2 regions of the Streptomyces sp. NPDC043685 genome follow, and region 2 is predicted to be linked to the other one. Evidence: predicted binding sites of a transcription regulator. Region 2 holds the regulator's gene; the other holds the start of a gene.
The links. Region 2 encodes HspR, which represses chaperone genes until heat shock. Its sites were predicted from a motif close to TTGAGNNNNNNNNNCTCAA; they were not measured.

Region 1: a site for HspR is predicted at 1,470-1,488, ahead of lon (endopeptidase La). Genes of this name have one in related genera too.

What each region holds. Positions count from the first base shown of each region.
Region 1 covers NZ_JBWKCH010000001.1:870,448-873,853, reverse strand. The annotation lists gene lon (endopeptidase La) at 1-1,447, opposite strand, end outside; gene AC0665_RS04120 (GNAT family N-acetyltransferase) at 1,623-2,282, shown strand; gene AC0665_RS04115 (rhomboid-like protein) at 2,295-3,095, opposite strand; gene AC0665_RS04110 (spermidine synthase family protein) at 3,268-3,406, shown strand, end outside.
Region 2 covers NZ_JBWKCH010000004.1:264,174-267,579, reverse strand. The annotation lists gene grpE (nucleotide exchange factor GrpE) at 1-545, shown strand, start outside; gene dnaJ (molecular chaperone DnaJ) at 579-1,760, shown strand; gene AC0665_RS14650 (heat shock protein transcriptional repressor HspR) at 1,766-2,218, shown strand; gene AC0665_RS14645 (sugar ABC transporter substrate-binding protein) at 2,499-3,406, shown strand, end outside.

The DNA.
Region 1 (3,406 bases), on a different contig from region 2:
AGACCACGTCCGACAGGTCCAGTTCGACCTCCAGGTAGTGGTCCCGGAAGGTGTGGTTCTGCGCCGGGTCGAGCACTTCGAGCAGGGCGGCGGCCGGGTCGCCCCGGAAGTCCGAGCCGACCTTGTCGATCTCGTCGAGCAGCACGACCGGGTTCATCGACCCGGCCTCCTTGATGGCCCGCACGACACGGCCCGGCAGCGCGCCGACGTAGGTGCGCCGGTGGCCGCGGATCTCGGCCTCGTCGCGCACGCCGCCGAGGGCGACGCGGACGAACTTGCGGCCCATCGCGTGGGCGACGGACTCGCCGAGGCTGGTCTTGCCGACGCCGGGCGGTCCGACGAGCGCGAGCACGGCACCGCCGCGCCGCCCGCCGATGACGCCCAGACCCCGGTCGTTGCGCCGCTTGCGCACCGCCAGGTACTCGGTGATGCGCTCCTTGACGTCCTCCAGGCCGGAGTGTTCGGCGTCCAGCACCTCCTTGGCGCCCTGGATGTCGTAGGCGTCCTCGGTGCGCTCGTTCCACGGCATCTCAAGGACCGTGTCGAGCCAGGTGCGGATCCACGAGCCCTCGGGCGACTGGTCGGAGGAGCGCTCCAGCTTGTCGACCTCCTTCAGGGCGGCCTCGCGGACCTTCTCGGGCAGGTCGGCGGCCTCCACGCGGGCGCGGTAGTCGTCGGACTCCTCAGCGGGGTCCTTGCCCGCCTCGCCGTTCAGCTCGCGCAGCTCCTTGCGGACGGCTTCGAGCTGGCGCCGCAGCAGGAACTCGCGCTGCTGCTTGTCGACGCCCTCCTGGACGTCCTTGGCGATGGTCTCGGCCACGTCCTGCTCGGCGAGGTGGTCGCGCAGCTGCTGGGTGGCGAGCTTGAGCCGGGCCACCGGGTCGGTGGTCTCCAGCAGTGCGATCTTCTGGTCGGTGGTCAGGAACGGCGAGTAGCCGGAGTTGTCGGCCAGCGCCGAGACGTCGTCGATGGCCTGGACCCGGTCGACGACCTGCCAGGCACCGCGCTTGCGCAGCCACGCGGTGGCGAGGGCCTTGTACTCCTTGACCAGTTCGGCGACCTGCCCGGGAAGCGGCTCCGGGACGGTCTCGTCGACGCTGGTGCCCTCGACCCAGAGGGCCGCGCCGGGACCGGTCGTCCCCGCACCGATCCTCACCCGCCCCCGGCCGCGGATCAGCGCGCCCGGGTCACCGTCGGCCAGCCGGCCGACCTGCTCGACGGTGCCGAGCACACCGGTGTTCGCGTACGTCCCGTCGATGCGTGGCACCAGGAGTACCCGGGGCTTTCCGGGCGTTGACCGGGCAGCGGCCTGTGCGGCCTCCACCGCGGCACGGACCTCGGAATCGCTCAGGTCCAGCGGGACCACCATCCCGGGCAGCACGACCTCTCCGTCGAGCGGCAGCACGGGCAGGGTGAGCGGTGTGAACGCCGTGGACTCAGCAGCCATGATCTCCCCTTCGGCAGTCAAGTTGAGCTATGCCGACTCAATGCTCGGGAGGGCCCCGGATGTTCCCCACCGGCTGTTCGCTGTCAGCGATCACCGATGACGCCCGGGCGGGGAGGGCGCGTAAGGTCACCTGGGTAATAGATGATCTGGCGTTGCACTCATTACAGGGGATGGCGTGGACAGCACCGTGCAGGCGTGGGTGGACGGATGGGTCGTATCGCGCGGGGCGGCCCCGCCCCTCACCGAGCCGTGGGGCCGGACGATCGACATGGGGATGTACGGCCACGTCACACGGCATGTGTTCGGCGCGACGGGCGAGGACCTCGACGAGGCGACCGTCCGCAAGGTGGCCGACGCGGTGACCGGGCGGGGCGTGTGGCTGAAGGCGTTCCGCGACCCCTCGGTGGTCTCCGGCTGGCTGGACGGCGACTGGTGGATCGACCCCGAGCCCGGCTTCCTGATGACGGTCCCGCTGGCGGCGGCCGGCACTCCGGCCGTGCCCGACGGCTACCGGCTGCGCGAGTGGTCGCGCGGCGGAGTGACCCGTCTGATGGTGGCCGCGCCGGACGGGTCCCTGGCGGCCCGCGGCCAGATCGCCCCCACGGGCCGGACCGCCGTCGTCGACCAGATCGAGACGGCCCCCGGACACCGCCGCAAGGGCCTGGGCAGCCTCGTCATGTGGACCTTGCAGAACGCCGCCGTCCGGCAGGGGGCCCGGACCGGCGTCCTGGCCGGGACGCCCGCGGGGCGAGGGCTCTACGAGGCGCTGGGCTGGCAGGTGGTGGCCCCACTGACCAGCGCCAGGTACGAGCCGCAGGCCGCCGCCCGGACCTGAGGGGCCGCGCGGTCAGCCCCCGGCCCGGGCGAGGCGCGCGGCGTACCACCGCCGGACCACCGGCCAGGTCGCGATGCCGACGGCCAGGGCGATGAGGTGCCCCCAGTTCGTCATCGGGTCGGCGAAGGCGAGCAGGTCCTGGAGCAGCATCCAGCCGAAGCCGGCCAGCAGCGGCAGGCGCAGCCACAGCGGCAGCAGGCCGGCCAGGGCGCCGATGCCGGCGGCGACGCCGAAGCTGACGCCGTAGTCGAGGCGGTGCAGGGAGCTGTCGGGCAGATGCCCGGCCAGGACCGCGACGCCCACCGGGACCTCGGTCGCGAGGGTGGCCAGCACATGCCCCAGGAGGAAGACACCGGCCGCGCACAGGGCCCCTATCCGCCGTTCGAGCGCGGTCAGCGCCAGCACGAAGGCGATGGCGAACGGCGAGGTCACTCCGCCCGCCACCCACAGCGCGCTGCCGATCAGCACCAGCTCCGGCGTGCGCACCAGGTGTGCCACATCCGTGCTGGAGCCCTGGAGCAGGGCGTGCACCAGGGCCGGGTCCGCGTACGCGGTGATCAGCGAGGTGAGGCAGAGGACGACCGCGTAGCCGAAGGTGAACGGCGTCCCGGTGGGAGTGGGCAGCAGCCGCCAGGGTCGGAGCGTGCGCGACCGGGGTTCCGCCGCACGGACAGGCTCCCGCGCTCCCGAGGTCACCGTCTCGTGCGGGCTCCGCTGCCGCGGCACTCCGTCCAGCAGCCCCGTCACGTCGTGGCCGGGCCTGCCCGGCGACGCCGGCGCGGCCGTCTCATGAGGCGGTGCGGTGCGTTCCACTCCAGGCGCTCCCTTCCCTCGGACCCCAGCCTTCGCCGCCGAAGCCCGTGCTGTCTGTGATCCGCGCCACGCGAGAGCCGATTCACAGCAACCCGACAGCCCCGCCCCGCGTCCCCCTCGGGGCCGGTGAATCACGAGGCGTCACACCCCTCTCCCCTGCAAGGATGCCCCCATGGCTACCCCTTACGACATTCCCGAGGTGCTGGACCGTCGCGAGGGCCCGCACGGCGAGGTCGTGCTGCGGCGGCACGGTGACCGGCTGGAGATCATCGCCAACGGCTGTTTCCTGATGGACACCTCCGACGGCCGCT
Region 2 (3,406 bases):
CCCCGGCCGGGGACACGGGCCAGGACGTGGCCCTGGTGGCCCAGCTGGACCAGGCCCGCTCGGCGCTCAGCGAGCGCACGGCGGACCTCCAGCGCCTCCAGGCCGAGTTCCAGAACTACCGCCGCCGGGTCGAGCGTGACCGGATCGCGGTCAAGGAGATCGCCATCGCGAACCTCCTGACCGAGCTCCTGCCCGTGCTCGACGACATCGGCCGCGCACGCGAACACGGCGAACTGGTCGGCGGCTTCAAGTCCGTCGCCGAGTCGCTGGAGAGCACCGCGGCGAAGATGGGCCTGCAGCAGTTCGGCAAGGAGGGCGAGCCCTTCGACCCGACGATCCACGAAGCCCTGATGCACAGCTACGCACCGGACGTCACCGAGACGACGTGCGTCGCGATCCTGCAGCCCGGGTACCGGATCGGCGAGCGCACCATCCGCCCCGCGCGGGTGGCGGTGGCCGAACCCCAGCCGGGGGCGCAGACGGTCAAGGCGGACGAGTCCGCCGACGCCGACGACAAGGAGAGCGGTGGCCCGGACGAGGGCTGACGTCATAGACGAAGGGAAGGAGGGACGTCGAGGATGAGCACCAAGGACTTCATCGAGAAGGACTACTACAAGGTCCTCGGCGTCCCCAAGGACGCCACCGAGGCCGAGATCAAGAAGGCGTACCGGAAGCTCGCCCGCGAGAACCACCCGGACGCCAACAAGGGAAACGTCAAGGCGGAGGAGCGCTTCAAGGAGATCTCCGAGGCCAACGACGTCCTCGGCGATCCCAAGAAGCGCAAGGAGTACGACGACGCGCGCGCCCTCTTCGGCAACGGCGGCTTCCGCCCGGGGCCGGGCGGCGCGGGAGGCTCCTTCAACTTCGACCTGGGCGACCTCTTCGGAGGCGGCGCCCAGGGCGGCCAGGGAGCCGGCGGCTTCGGCGGCGGGCTCGGTGACGTCTTCGGGGGCTTGTTCAACCGCGGCGGCGCGGGCCCGGGTGCGCGGACGCAGCCCAGGCGCGGCCAGGACATCGAGTCCGAGGTCACGCTCAGCTTCACCGAGGCGATCGAGGGCGCGACCGTCCCGCTGCGCATGTCCTCGCAGTCGCCCTGCAAGGCCTGTTCGGGCACCGGCGACAAGAACGGCACACCGCGCGTGTGCCCGACCTGCGTCGGCACCGGGCAGGTCGCCCGGGGCAGTGGTGGCGGCTTCTCCCTCACCGACCCCTGCCCGGACTGCAAGGGCCGCGGCCTGATCGCGGAGAACGCCTGCGAGGTCTGCAAGGGCAGCGGCCGGGCCAAGTCCTCGCGGACCATGCAGGTGCGCATTCCCGCGGGCGTCAGCGACGGCCAGCGGATCCGGCTGCGCGGCAAGGGAGCACCGGGCGAGCGCGGCGGCCCGGCGGGCGACCTGTACGTCGTCGTGCACGTCGACTCCCACCCGGTGTTCGGCCGCAAGGAGGACAACCTCACGGTCACCGTCCCGGTGACCTTCTCCGAGGCGGCCCTCGGCGGCGAGGTGCGGGTGCCCACCCTGGGCGGCCCGCCCGTGACGCTGAAGCTGCCTCCGGGCACGCCCAACGGGCGCACCATGCGCGCCCGTGGCAAGGGCGCGGTCCGCAAGGACGGCACCCGCGGCGACCTCCTGGTCACCGTCGAGGTGAGTGTTCCGAAGGACCTGTCGGGGAAGGCTCGTGACGCACTCGAGGCGTATCGCGAGGCGACCGCGGGTGAGGATCCGCGGGCGGAGCTGTTCCAGGCCGCGAAGGGAGCATGAGTCAGATGGACGGTCGTCGGCGCAATCCGTATGAACTGACCGAGGAGACCCCGGTCTACGTCATCTCGGTGGCGGCCCAGCTGTCCGGCCTGCACCCCCAGACCCTGCGCCAGTACGACCGGCTGGGCCTGGTGTCTCCGGACCGCACCGCGGGCCGGGGCCGCCGCTACTCGGCCCGTGACATCGAACTGCTGCGCACCGTCCAGCAGTTGTCGCAGGACGAGGGCATCAACCTGGCCGGAATCAAGCGCATCATCGAACTGGAGAACCAGGTCGCCGCGCTCCAGGCCCGGATCGCCGAGATGCAGGACGCGCTCGACGGCGCGGCGGCGGCGATGCGCCAGCGCGAGGCGGCGGTGCACGCGTCGTACCGCCGCGATCTGGTGCCGTACCAGGAGGTGCAGCAGACCAGCGCGCTGGTGGTGTGGCGGCCGAAGAGGCAGCAGCAGTCCGACTGACGCGTGTACGCGGGTGAAGGGGCCGGGAGTTGACTCTCGGCCCCTTTCGCCTGCTTTGGAGGTCTTGCCCCGGTTTCGCTGGCCCTCCGGGCGATGACCGAGTGGTGCACGGCACTTGAAGATGATTCCGCAGAGTCTTCACAACGCTTGCGGAGCGTGGTGTTGTCATCTCGTTAAGTGGTTCCGCTTGACGCTGGGGGGCGCCTCCGCGTTGGCTTTTCAGTCACATGGGCACCAATGTTGTGCCCACGTCCGAATCACACGCGAAGTGAGCCCCCGCATGCGTCGTCGTATCTCCATATCCGTGGCCGCGGCCGCGATGTCCGTCACGCTCGCCGGCTGCGGCGTGCTCAACGCGACGGGGAGCAGTGACGACGCGAGCCCGGCCAAGGGCAACGACATCACCGTCGGTCTGCTGCTGCCGGAGAAGGCGAACACGCGGTACGAGAACTTCGACTACCCGATCATCAAGACGAAGGTCGAGTCGCTCACCAACGACAAGGGCCGCGTCGCCTACGCCAACGCCGAGGCGAACGCGGACAAGCAGGCGAGCCAGTTGCAGCAGATGATCGACGACCGGGTCGACGTGATCCTGCTGGACGCCGTCGACTCGCACGCCATCGCCAGTGGCGTGGAGAAGGCGAAGGAGGCCGGCATCCCGGTCATCGCCTACGACCGGCTGGCCGAGGGCCCGATCGACGCGTACATCTCCTTCGACAACGAGCTCGTCGGCGAGGTCCAGGGCCGCACCCTGCTGGAGGCCATCGGCGAGAAGGCGAGCCTGTCCGACAAGATCGTCATGATGAACGGCTCGCCGACGGACCCGAACGCCAAGCAGTTCAAGGCCGGGGCGATGTCCGAGCTGAACGGCAAGGTGACCATCGCCGCGTCCTTCGACACCGCGGACTGGAAGCCGGAGAACGCCGAAGCCAACATGGCGAAGGCGATCGCGAAGATCGGCAAGGGGAACATCGCGGCGGTCTACTCCGCCAACGATGGCATGGCGGGCGGCATCGTCAAGGCCCTGGAGACCGCGGGCGTGAGCGACCTGCCCCCCATCACCGGGCAGGACGCGGAGCTGCCGGCCGTGCAGCGGATCATCAGCGGCGAGCAGTACATGAGCGTGTACAAGTCCTACCCGCAGGAGGCGGAGAACGCCGCGGAGATGGCCGTCGCCAAGGTCCAGGG